Lactiplantibacillus plantarum: one gene and its partner. The protein of the gene in region 1 interacts with the protein of each later gene in a pairwise test. Links are inferred from orthologs where the notes say so. Each region holds a gene or a part of one and is shown on either strand. Other genes may lie near its edges. The genes, in order: lysA and yycF.

Region 1 (6,436 bases):
TTGACTTGTAACTGATAGCGTGTTTTCATCGAAAAATCACTTCCTCGTGAATTCGCGACCTCGCGGCAATTTGATTAGCCTGAATATAACACGTGAGCATCGTGCCCCCCAACCGTCAAGTACCATTCACAAAGTATCTTTACAGTAAGTAACTGTCATCACGCCGCTTTACATTGTGAATGTAATCGTCGTCCCCCGGGTCATCACGGGCTGCTCGGGTGCTGGTAACATTCCCGCTTGACCAGCTTTAAGCCGCTGAGCTGCTAAGTGCGTAACGGCCGCATACTGAGTCGTTGTGATTGGCACCGAGCAGATTAGCTTTGTTCGTGACTGCTCAAATTGATACCACTGTGCGGCACGTAATGGCACTGGATGCCGCTGTAAATCCCCCACATGAATTTTAAACGTTGATTGACGGGTCACAATTGGGGCTGGTAGCCAGACCCACCGTGTTATTGCTTGTCCCATCTCACCACCACCGTTTCGAATTTGTTACCGTTATTATAGCATAGCAAAACGGACCGCTGCGCCCCATTAAGGGCATCCAACGGTCCGAAAATTCAATGTTGTTTTTTGTAGCCTGATTTTTCTAAACGTTTAACTTGATTTTGTAAATGATCGACCTTCGTCGTCAACGTGTCAATTTTAATCAGTAGTTGTCGCAGCTCGTCATCATGCTGTGGTTCCTCGATCGTGACATTCTGACTGGCTTGCGTTGTGAAGAAGTCAGTAATCGTACTCGTTAACAAACCAATAAAACCAATCCCACCGAACATCAGCCCGACCGCGATCACTTTGCCAACGGCAGTATGGGGCGTATCGTCACCATAACCCACGGTAGTCGCCGTTGTGATGGCCCACCACAGTGAATCTGACAGGCTTTGATGCTCGAAAACGGAAAAGAGCAACGCACTAAGAACAATAATCGCAATACTAATTGAAAACAGGTAGATAAACCCGGTGCTATAGATAAAGCGGTGAAAATCGTGCGTCCACTTACCATCCAGTCCGAGCTTCCAGAACAAATGGTGATATTGGACCATCCGTGCCAAACGCCCAAGTCGAAAGAGTGCAAACACCGGGTGCATGGGAATAATCCCCATCAAATCGAACGCTGAATGAATGAGAAAAGTCTTCCGATCTCGAGAACGAATTAGGCGCACAAAGTAGTCCACCGCAAACATGACTAATAAGCCGTTACTGATGCGGGTTTCAACGTGCCAATCACCGATATGAAACGATAATAGGATCACGTTAACTGCTGACCAGAGTGTCAAAAGTGTGACAATTAAGTGATACACCGCAATTCTTCGTTGCTGTCGCTGTTCTGTTTCCATCCTGCTTACCCCTATTTTATAAACTGGTAATAATATAGTCCACTTTCATAAAAATAACCACGATAAGTGCGAAAAATTAAGTGAGCTTTACTAATTCGTTACAACCAAGTCCCTAAAACAAATAGCACTGGGTATAGAATGAAGAACAGCGAGGCACTCTTGACCGTCGTAATAAACGTCTTCTTTTTATCTTGCACCTCAAAGAACGGGCGCATACCTTGCCACATAATTGGTAGTAAGAGTACGACCCAAATCGTAACAATGGGTGCTAGTCCCAGTAAGACGTTCACGAGCGGCCAAATGCCACCAATAACTAAAAACGCTTGAATCAGCCGTACCGAACCTGGTTTACCAAGGTAGTAGGCCAAGGTGTAGCGATGATTCAAAATATCTTCATCACGGTCCGCTGTGTTATTAGCCAGTTGTAGGCAAAAGAAAATCAGGGTCAGTGGTAAACATAGTAAGAAAGTCGTTCCAACGATCGACCAAGTCAACGGATGCTGTCCATACGTCGATACGACCACACAGGTCAATTCAATTAAAAATGCAATTGCTAACGCCACGACCGTCTCACACAGCGGGGTCGCGTTGATTGGATAGGGCCCAGCTGTGTAAAAAATACCAATCACATAGCCAACTAATCCAAGGACGAGCACTAACCACCCAGTCCGCATGACAAGCCAGATTCCGGGAATCAATGAAATCAGGTACAATCCCAATGCTAAGCGGCCGACACCCGCTACGGGTAACTGCAAGCGACCAATCGGATTCGTCTTCTGCGCATAGCCTTCCCGATCACGAGCATGCCGATAATCATAATAATTATCAGAAACATTGACGGCTAAATCAAAAATAAATACGCTAACTAAACACAGCGTCACGTTAAGCCAATTCACCGTACCTAAGTGATACTGCGCAATGGCGCTTCCGAGAACAAACCACATGATATTAAGTGGTGCCGTATAAATTTCTGTCAGCTCATAGAATACTGGCCAAGTTAGCCATTTTTTAAACATTTTAACAACTCCCCCACCGGTTATTTAAATCGTTAATTATCTATTGGGACCTTATTGACCATCGTCACCGTCGAAGACTTTAACTATCAAATTTTAACAAACTTCACGCCTAACGCAAGCAAAGCGGATAGATTTAACAAAAAAATTAGGGCCAGTATGCAACCGGTCACTTGGAAATCCCACGCCACATGCTGGCACCCCTGCTAGCCATCTTCAGACCAGCGTAATGACTTCATAGCAGCCATTAACATCCTTCAATGATAAGTATACCGTAACTAATAAATTCATACTGCCCATTTTAGCACTGATCCTAGTCAAACGTTGCCACAAGCCCTTCGACGACAGCAGCAGACCTAAAAAAGCATTTCAAGAGCCTAACTCTTGAAATGCTTTTGGGTGACTAATCTACTTGGTTTTCTCCGGCACTGAGAGTGGGAGGTCCAGCCGTGTTAAGTCAGCATAGCTTTCACGCTGCACAACAAGTTGACTATGTCCCTGTTCACAAAAAACAACGGCAGGTCGTGGATTCCGATTGTAGTTGCTAGCCATCGAATAACCGTATGCACCGGTATCTAGGACCGCTAACACGTCGCCTGGTGCAGTGGCCGGTAATTGCTGATTCCAGATCAACATATCACCTGACTCACAGTATTTACCAGCAATCGAGGCTACCTGTTCAGCTGGTAAGGCCGGATTCTTGGCTAATACCGCTTCATACTTGGCCTGATATAAAGCTGGCCGAATATTATCACCCATACCTCCGTCAACAGACAAATACTTCCGAATGCCCGGAATATCCTTCTCATCGCCAATCGTATACAGGGTCATCCCAGCGGTAGCGACTAACGAGCGTCCAGGCTCGATCCAGATTTCTAACATTGGAACTTGTTGGGCTGCAGTTTGCGCGCGCGTTTCCTTAATAATTGCATCGACAAAATCGGTTGGCTGCAGCGGATGATCTTCGGCAGTGTACTTCACGCCAAACCCCCCCCCCACATTCATGATCTGTGGGTAAAAATCAAGTTCGCGTTGCCAGCGAGCAAACTCACTAACGAGCTTATCAACAATCATCTCAAAACCATTCACTTCAAAAATCTGTGACCCAATGTGACAATGAATCCCAACCAGTTTCAAATATGGTGCGGCTTGCGCGGCTTTGATAGCCTGGTCTGCTTGCCCACTGTCCAAATCAAATCCAAACTTAGAATCGGCCTGACCAGTTGAAATGTAATCATGCGTATGCGCTGAGATCCCTGGGGCAATCCGCAACATAATCGTGGTCGGCTGTTGCCGTTGCGTCGTCAACGTCGTCAGTTGTCGTAGTTCACCGAAATTATCGACCACGATGGTACCAACACCGGCATCTAAGGCCATGGTTAGCTCGGCCAGTGACTTGTTATTACCGTGAAACGAGACGGCGGCCATTGGGAAATCTGCTTGTTGGGCGGTATACAATTCACCACCAGAAACCACATCACAATGAATGTGTTCTTGGGCGATCAATTGATACATCGCGACCGTTGCAAACGCCTTACTAGCATAACTGATTTGATAGTCCACGTGGTTTTCTTCAAAAACTTGCTTGAATGCTGCGATTTCGGCACGAATTGCACCGGTATCATAGACATACAGCGGTGTTTGATATTTTTTTGCAAGGGTCAATGTATCGACGCCCCCGACCATTAAATGGTGCGCCGAATTTAATGCATCCGTCTTAATTTGTTCGTTCACAGTTTAACCTACCTTCTAAACTTTTAAAAAAAGCCGGCCACGTCATATTCGACCGGTCCGGCAATGAACAACCTATTCTGCTTCTTCGTCGCTCTTTAAGACACCACCAACACTATAGCGATTTTTCTGCATCTCACTTAAAATCACGTGAATGTGTTCTGCTGGTGCACCGGTATTCTTGCTGACCACGTCAGTAACATCTTTCACCAAGTTTTTAAGTTGTTCTTGTGAACGACCAGCAATTAGATCAATGTGTACGATTGGCATGAGGCCACGCTCCTATCTTAATTCACTATTTTCGAATGTTTTAATCTTACTTTAATCTTTTCTATTTTGCAAGCCACGACGTTGTTGATTTAACGGTTCTTTTCTAATGCCCAGCACGCTGACCAATTAAGGCTACCTTGCAAAACTAATCAGAAGCACAAACCGAAAACCCCCATTGATGACTAAACATGCTAAAATTAATTTAACAAAAATGATTATGCCACGATACCGCCATTGACTGCTCGTACCGTGGAGAAAGAAGGCCCCATATGTTGACTCATCAGTTTAATCCTTATTCCGCCTGCACTAGTATCCTAGTGGGTAAAAATGCCAGCGCGGATGGTTCGACCATGATTGGCCGTAATGAAGATTCACGCGCCGCTTGGGCGAAAAAAATGATTATCCACGCGCACCGCGAATTCGAAGAACCACAGACCTTCAAGTCTCAGGATCAAACTCATCCCTTTACCATGACCCTGCCAAAGATTCGTGCGAAATACACAGCCACCCCTGAATGGACTGCCGAATATGGCCTGTTCGAGGAGGATGGCATTAACGAGTACGGCGTGGCAATGAGTGCTACTGAAAGTGCTTACTGTAATACACGCGTACTGGCTGCTGACCCGTATGTTAAGGACGGCATCGGTGAAGAAGCAATGGTCACTGTCACCTTACCGTACATTCATTCTGCTCGTGAAGGCGTTGAACGTCTCGGGCATATTATTGAAGAACACGGCACCTACGAAACTAACGGGATTCTCTTTAGTGATGTCAACGAAGTTTGGTACATGGAAACTGGTGCTGGTCATTACTGGGTCGCACAACGAATCCCGGATGATGCCTATGCAGTCGTTGCTAACCAGCTTGCAATCCAAGAAATCGACTTTAGTGACCATGACAATTATCTTTATGCTAAAGACATTCGTAATTTTGTATTAGACAATCAGTTAGCTTCAATGGACAATGGACTGAATTTCCGGGAAGTCTTCGGTACGGCCGACCTTTCTGATCGATATTACAACACGCCTCGCGTTTGGTATGGTCAAAGATGCTTTACACCAAGTGTCACCCAGACGCCTGAGTCGTTTGACTTACCGTTCATTCAACGGGCGGATGGCTTAATTCATATTGACCAAGTCCAAGGCTACTTAGCGTCCCATTATCAAGGCACACCGTTTGATCCCGTCGGCCAGGGCACTGCTACGGAGAAACATCAGTATCGGCCCATCAGTCTCGCCAAGACGCAAGAATCACACGTCTTACAATTGCGACCGGACCTTCCCGTCACGCTGAGTGGGATTCACTGGCTGGCGATGGGTGTAGCCGCTGAAAGTGTCTACGTTCCATTCTATGCCGGTGCTACGACCACTCCAGCAGCTTATCAAGTTGCTACAGAAAAATACGATGCTACCTCAGCATACTGGATTTTCAAGCACGTCGGTATCCTAGTCGACGCCCACTACCATGAACTACACGGGGAATTACAAACAGTACAAAAGGAATTGGCGATTCAACTTGGTCACCACATTATTGTCACGGATCAGCAAGTTGCCGCTTTGACTGGCGACGAACTCGCTATGGCACTGACCAAAGCCAATCAAAAAGCCGCTGACCAGGCCTTGAACACAATGCAAGCTCTCGCCGCTGACCTGATAACTAAAAGCACCGATATGTCACCGTTGAATTACGATACTGATTTAAACCTATAAATCACACCCCCTATCCGTTTTTGAGGGTAACCATTATTAATGTGCCACGGCTTTCGGACTGGTCAAAATGCGCTTAGTTCCGTTACTATCCAAATAAAACTCGGTGCACGCCGTTAGCCTGGCAATGGTGTATTTTTTCTTAGAAACCATCAGCATGATTATTTCTAAGGGAGGTTACCATTGATGACCACGTTAAAGTATCTACGCCATAGTATCTTAATTGCGTGTTTTTTAAACTTGATTTTTGCCCTGACTCATTGGGCCGGCATTGCCAGCGACCATCTGTTGATCGCTACAAATTACGGGCTCAGCGCCCTGATTATTTTAATGGTTTTGTTGAACACGATCGTTTTGACACATCATCCGACAATCATGC
Region 2 (6,353 bases), 1.6 Mb from region 1 along the record:
TAGAGCTCGTTTGCACGAACATAAAACCCAAGAAGATATCTAGAACAACAAATGCTAGTAGGAAAATCCACTCAATTCTCCGAAAATTCATGCGGCCACCTCCTAAGATCCACTTAACATCGACGTATATGTCCGCCAAGTGCCATTATAGTAGACATAATACGTCGGCGTCAGGTCGATCACGAGTTTGGACGACTTGTTCTGTGACCATTCGTAGCCAAGTTCAATACTGCCAATTTTACTGTCTTTATAACCAGCGGCCTTCAGACGTTTTAACACACTTGTCGAACTCGGTAAGGTCACCGCTTGCTTCTGACCAGTAGTTGGTACTGGCACCTGCAAACTGTACAGTGAGAAGTAGTAACGGTCTAACCCGTTAGAAGTGAGCTGAATCCGGACATCGCCATTTTCGGTCTGATTAAAGATCGGGAACCCTTCAACATAGCTCCGGTAAATGACACTATTACTCGTTGCATCAAAACCGTAGTAGCGGATATTATCCATTGGGACACCGAGACTAGTTAACAAATTGAAGCTCTTCTTTAGCTGATTAGTCAGTGATAGGTTCCGCGTGGTTCCTGAATCACTATAATCTTCGAAATACACTGTTCCTAGCTTAGAATCCACCGTCATGCGCTTGTAACTACCCGTTGTATACTCCTGCTTACCACTGCGATTATGCACTGAAACGGTCGAATTACCATCCGCATCTAGTAATCGGTTGGCAATCTCACTCGCAGCCGCTTTACTCATCAAGTAGCTATAATGTTGCATCGTAACTTGCTTTGGATAATCAATATACGTTGTATTATCCTCATAGGTCATCTTGACAGCAATCCGTTTGACCTTGTCGACTGCCAAAACTTTTTTCAACGACGACAGAGATTTTTTCTTCAACCGAACACTATAAATCTCATGATGGTCATCATTCAAAAAGTAGATGTGATTCGTATCATTGATTGGAATCACGATCCGACTAAATTCCGAGGAGCGAAAATTACTGAGATGTTGCTTGAAGACCGTATTAAACATACTGACAGTAATACTGTCAGGAAAGTTCAATACGTACGAATCAGTTCCATTTAAGAGCGCACGGTAGCTTTTTGCCGACGTAATGCGAACTTTAGAGATACTCCGCGCATCCCATTTGCGTAACTGCTCACTAAATTGACTGACTAAGCTGACATTTTTATTAATCAGCAGGGATTGGCCACCCTGACTGTTAGTGTGAATTAATTGTGTCGGTAAATAAATATCATCGATTGTCCGAGTTGTCAACGAAGAGTTCGATGACGTCGTACTAACCTTGCTTTCATGCTCATAGCGTGACGGATTCAACCAGATATACATGGATAAAACCACGCTCAATAAGATCAGAATCGTCAATAAAATGGGTAAGATAAAGCGTCTAAGCTTGTGAGTCGTCATCCCAAAGGTCCTCCTCCTCATAAGGTTCGTATGGCAAGGAGATATAGAACGTAGACCCCTTACCTTCAACACTATCAACCCAAATACGACCGCCGAGCATCTGAACAACTTCTTTTGAAATTGCCAAACCGAGGCCCGTCCCACCTTGGGCCCGTGACCGCGCCTTGTCGACTCGGAAGAATCGGTCAAAGACGTGTCCTAAGTCGGCCCGTGGGATACCCAAGCCCTGATCACTAATACTAATGATCACTTGGTTATGCGTCTCTAACAGCCGACAAGTCACGACACCGCCATCAGGTGAATACTTGATCGCATTATTCATAATGTTATCCAATACTTGAGTGAATTTATCGGTATCAATTTCAACCCACAGATCACGCTTGGTAAACTCGCGCTTAATAGTGTAATACTTAGCTGGATTATCATCCTTCTTTAAGATCATATCAAACCGATCAAGCACGTAATTGAACATCTCATTAATATTGACCAATTCCATATCGACCCGGGTGGTCCCTGAGTCCATCCGTGATAGACTTAAGAGTTCATTGATCATTCGAATCATACGATCGGTTTCTTCTTGAGTGACCTTCAAAAATCCTGGGGCCACTTCAGGATCCTTCCACGCACCATCACTCAGTGCTTCAATATAACTCCGCAAACTAGTCAGTGGTGTCCGTAATTCATGAGACACGTTCGAAACAAATTGTTTCCGGTCATTATCAATCTTTTGTTGTTCCGTGACATCGTGGAGCACACAGACTAACCCACTAATAAACCCAGACTCCCGTTGAATTAACGAGAAGTAGGCATTCAAGATTAGGTCACGCTCGTTCGAAGAAAAATCAAGCATCAATTCATCTTGATTTTCAATCAAATCACGCAATGAATAATCATCACGGATTTTTAAAATATCTAAAATCGAGTTACCGATTGCCTTTTCGGCCGTAACGTCCATAAAGTCCGAGGCTGTTTCATTGATGATGGTAATATTACCCCGGCGATCCGTGGCAATCACGCCATCACTCATGTGTGAGAGCACACTATCCAACCGGCGTCGCTCAGCTTCTGTCGACTCTTGCGATTCTTCCACTCGAATCGACAAGTTATTAATGGCTTTAGCCAACTGGCCCAACTCATCATCGCTATAAACTCGGACTTGCCCCGCATAATCACCACGGGCAATTCGTTGCGTCTGCTGCTTCATTTCTTCGATTGGACGAGTTATTGCCCGGGCAATAATGATTGCAATTCCCAGTCCCAAGACCATCGCAGCAAGTGACGCAATCACAAAGATTCCCATAATGTTGTTAATCGTACTGTAGACAGACTTCATATTTGCCCGTACATACAGTACCCCAACTAACTGACTGCTATTACCCGCTGAATTGGAGCTATATAGCGGCACGATTGAAACGTAGTAGCGTCCATTATTCTGAGTGTCATAGGTACTTTTAGTGTAAGTTCGATTATTATAGATTGCATTCTTGACGTTTCGATCGGTCGTTTTTTGTCCAACTACTGACTGATCATTAACATCACTCGTCCCACGAATTGTTCCTTTGCTGTCAACAACTTGGATTTCATCAACATTCGTATTGTTGTAGTTCGACAAAATCGTCTTGATTTGGCCGTTGGCCTTGCGCGTACTGCTGACGGTCAATTGTTCGGACAACGAATTATCAATATAAGTTGGAATTTGCACCGACTGTTTAAAATCCTGGATGTTCTTTGATTCCAACTGTTTCACAAAGATTGCACCCACGATTTCCAACGTAATCAATAATAGAAGGGCAAACACGAGCGCAATTTTGAAATTAATTGTTTTAAAAAAATTTTTCCGTTTAAATCTCAACACGGTTTAGCAACCTCTACTCATTTTCAGGATTGCGGAGATAGTAACCCACGCCCCGCCGCGTCACCAGCCATTTTGGATGACTCGGGTTATCTTCAACTTTTTCACGTAACCGCCGCACGGTCACATCAACTGTCCGGACATCACCAAAGTAATCATAGCCCCAGACCGTCTGCAACAAGTGTTCCCGCGTCATGACTTGGCCGATATGTTGGGCTAAGTAATGTAACAGTTCAAATTCACGGTGCGTTAATTCGATGTTTTCACCGCGTTTGGAAACCATATAAGCTTCTGGATGAATCACCAGATCGCCAATTTCAATGTCTGAATTTTCTTCAACTTCAGCTGGTTGAGCACTTGGTGCACCTTGCCGCCGTAGATTTGCTTTGACTCGAGCCACGAGTTCCCGGTTTGAGAACGGTTTGGTCACATAGTCGTCCGCGCCCAGTTCCAAGCCCAACACCTTGTCTAATTCAGAGTCCTTTGCCGTTACCATGATAATTGGCATATCATAGTTCTTCCGTACTTGTCGAGCAACTTCCAAGCCATCCATCTTAGGCAACATCAAATCTAACAAAATCAAATCAGGGTGGACTTCATCCACTTTTTGTAAGGCTTCCTCTCCGTCAGCTGCAACGTGAACTTCATAGCCTTCTTTGGTCAGATTAAATTTCATGATATCAGAGATGGGCTTTTCATCATCAACTACTAAGATTTTTTTCATAACGATTCTTCCTCCTTAGGGGAAAACAGGTTTACATTTCAATTTTTAGGGTGATTCGCGATATATTACGAGAAAACAGGTCCTTTCTCGTGTCAGGGTTGGTTGAAACTAAATTCAACACTGGTTTTAGTATATCACAAATGTAGTTGGCTTTCTTTGATTGCTAATCCGCGTGGCCGTAGTATTTCCCGGGAAATCATTTGCCAGTTCAAGCAATCGTTTTCACCAATTAATTACTCAAAAAATCACTTTTTTTGAAAAAACTTTCGAAATAGTGTTGTCAGAACTCAAAATTCATGATATTATATTTTTTGTTGAGTTATGGGCAGTTAGCTCAGCTGGCAGAGCAACGGACTCTTAATCCGTGGGTCCAGGGTTCGATCCCCTGACTGCCCATCATATAACCACACTAATCAGTTTTCACGCCGTGATAATCCACCGTGAAAGCTGATTTTTTTATTCCTACAAAAAAGCCTCAGGAAGCACAACGCAAAGTGCGTGTGACGTCCCTGAGGCTTTTTCTAACGATCTAATGTTTACCATCAGCGTAGCTAAGTAACTCAATTGCTAGGGTTATTCTTGATCAATATGGAAATAACCTTCAGGAGCTGCACTCGGCTGTGCTTGATGCCAATGTTGGCTACTACTTCCATATTTAGTTGGTTGTGGATCCGGTCCCATTGCAACAAAGCGCCGGCCCAATGCGTCCATAAAAATAACGACCCGCTGATATTCACGCGCAGGTGCAACTAACGTACAATTCTCATGCTTAATGCCGTAAACATCTACAAAATCCATTCCGACCACTTAGCTTTCTTGTTTAGCTGACAACCCGTCACTTCAAATAAAAACCGAACCAGTTAATGATAATGGTTCGGCCCAACAGTTACTATTGTGGTTGAACGTTCGTTGCTTGGGGGCCACGATCGCCCTGTTCTTCATCATAAGTTACTTTTTGACCTTCATCTAAGGTTTTAAAGCCATCAGTTTGAATCGCTGAAAAATGAACAAAGACATCGGTACCGTCTTCACCCGTAATAAAACCAAACCCTTTATCCGCATTGAACCATTTTACTGTACCATTCTTCATTATTAGATAAGTCCTCTCAGAACTGACTGCAGTAACAACATCGTTAACCTTGGGAGCGCCAATCAATCATAACGTTCCACGCGTTAAGTGGCTTAAGTATATCACATCCCTAGTTTTTAATCGCTGAAAACGGTGTGCATAACGTATGACTTTCCCCCATGATTCCTGCATACTGAGGTGTAAAGGGGTGACTAAGTATGCAACACACGACTCGTCAGGCAGCCCTACATATGATCCAAACCGCCCCCGTCTTCACGTTAGCAACTGTTGATGCGGACGGCTTTCCGACCATGGTAGCGCTCAGTCCCTTACCTATCAAACGGAGCCTAGAAGAACTTTACTTCTATACTAGTCGTCAAACTTCAACAACGCAGAACATTCAAAACTGGCGTCAAGCGAGTTTATTCTATTACCAACTGTCAGACTATGCGTCAATTATGCTTCGGGGAAAACTCTCATTAGTCGGTACCAACGTTTTTGAACAAGATTGGCGGGCTGAACTAACGGACTTTCAGCAGCAACTAAATTACAAAGACCCCGTCATTCTCAGGTTTCAGACAAGTTCAATCAAGATTCGCCAGATGATGACGATCGACCATCTCGAACTCGTTGATCAGCCCACTGACGGCCCCGCTCACTTAGATTAGCCGTTACAAATTAGGCCTTCTCAGAAAGACACAACCGAAGCGCCACGACTAGATTCTACGCAAATTCTAGTTGTGGCGCTTCGTGCTTTGGTCACCCAACAACTAGCATGGCTCGAAGCGTGATATCACTTTCAAACCAGTTATTAATGCAAGCACGTCCGACTATTCCGGACGTGCTTCAAAGACCAAGTATCATCAGCACAAGCCAGAACACTTTGTTCATTCACCTTCGAAAACAACGCCACTTTCAACCTCGTCAGCCCCTACTTTCATCACCAATATTTGCGAGTCTTGTAAAAAGAGACTAGGCTGTAGTTATGGTTAATATTTTTATATTTAGGATTACTTATTGCAATTTTTAATGACCGAACTAAGGAGTGTGGACTTATGAAACTTATTAGATTGCGAATTGAAAATGACGCGATGGATATCGCTTATCATCCAGTATCGGGGCAAGCCGCAACGGCCCATTACCTGATTGCCTATAATTCTGACCAAACAATTGGTGAAAATCTAGAGAACATCAAGGTTCGCTTAGCCGGACTTCAATTCGATGCTGCTATTCTTGAAAACGGACTGTCCTATCCATTCTCAGACACAATCGTCGGTGTC

Evidence for each region.
Region 2: the proteins of lysA (region 1) and yycF interact in binary tests that used the Escherichia coli proteins (3 or more experiments, as listed by UniProt). The link is inferred for Lactiplantibacillus plantarum from one-to-one orthologs.

The regions. Positions count from the first base shown.
Region 1 is NZ_CP039121.1:1,593,436-1,599,871, reverse strand. What follows is about bases 1,922-4,860. They hold lysA (diaminopimelate decarboxylase), read right to left. Parts: upstream 4,085-4,860; coding sequence 2,759-4,084; downstream 1,922-2,758. Other genes in these bases: E5260_RS07385 (C69 family dipeptidase), read left to right, coding at 4,621-4,860; E5260_RS07390 (2-hydroxymuconate tautomerase), read right to left, coding at 4,157-4,351; E5260_RS07400 (prenyltransferase), read right to left, coding at 1,922-2,353. Also shown: E5260_RS07415 (hypothetical protein), read right to left, coding at 1-29; E5260_RS07410 (hypothetical protein), read right to left, coding at 169-468; E5260_RS07405 (potassium channel family protein), read right to left, coding at 561-1,337; more of E5260_RS07400, read right to left, coding at 1,436-1,921; more of E5260_RS07385, read left to right, coding at 4,861-6,060; E5260_RS07380 (hypothetical protein), read left to right, coding at 6,244-6,436. UniProt on the Escherichia coli protein: Specifically catalyzes the decarboxylation of meso-diaminopimelate (meso-DAP) to L-lysine. Is not active against the DD- or LL-isomers of diaminopimelate.
Region 2 is NZ_CP039121.1:3,202,731-3,209,083, forward strand. Bases 2,151-5,006 are described here. They hold yycF (response regulator YycF), read right to left. Parts: upstream 4,005-5,006; coding sequence 3,297-4,004; downstream 2,151-3,296. Other genes in these bases: walK (cell wall metabolism sensor histidine kinase WalK), read right to left, coding at 2,151-3,283; E5260_RS15135 (hypothetical protein), read right to left, coding at 4,578-4,802; E5260_RS15140 (cold-shock protein), read right to left, coding at 4,894-5,006. Also shown: E5260_RS15110 (two-component system regulatory protein YycI), read right to left, coding at 1-91; E5260_RS15115 (YycH family regulatory protein), read right to left, coding at 103-1,428; more of walK, read right to left, coding at 1,409-2,150; more of E5260_RS15140, read right to left, coding at 5,007-5,094; E5260_RS15145 (pyridoxamine 5'-phosphate oxidase family protein), read left to right, coding at 5,292-5,741; E5260_RS15150 (glycoside hydrolase family 65 protein), read left to right, coding at 6,129-6,353. UniProt on the Escherichia coli protein: Response regulator member of the two-component regulatory system CpxA/CpxR which responds to envelope stress response by activating expression of downstream genes including cpxP, degP, dsbA and ppiA.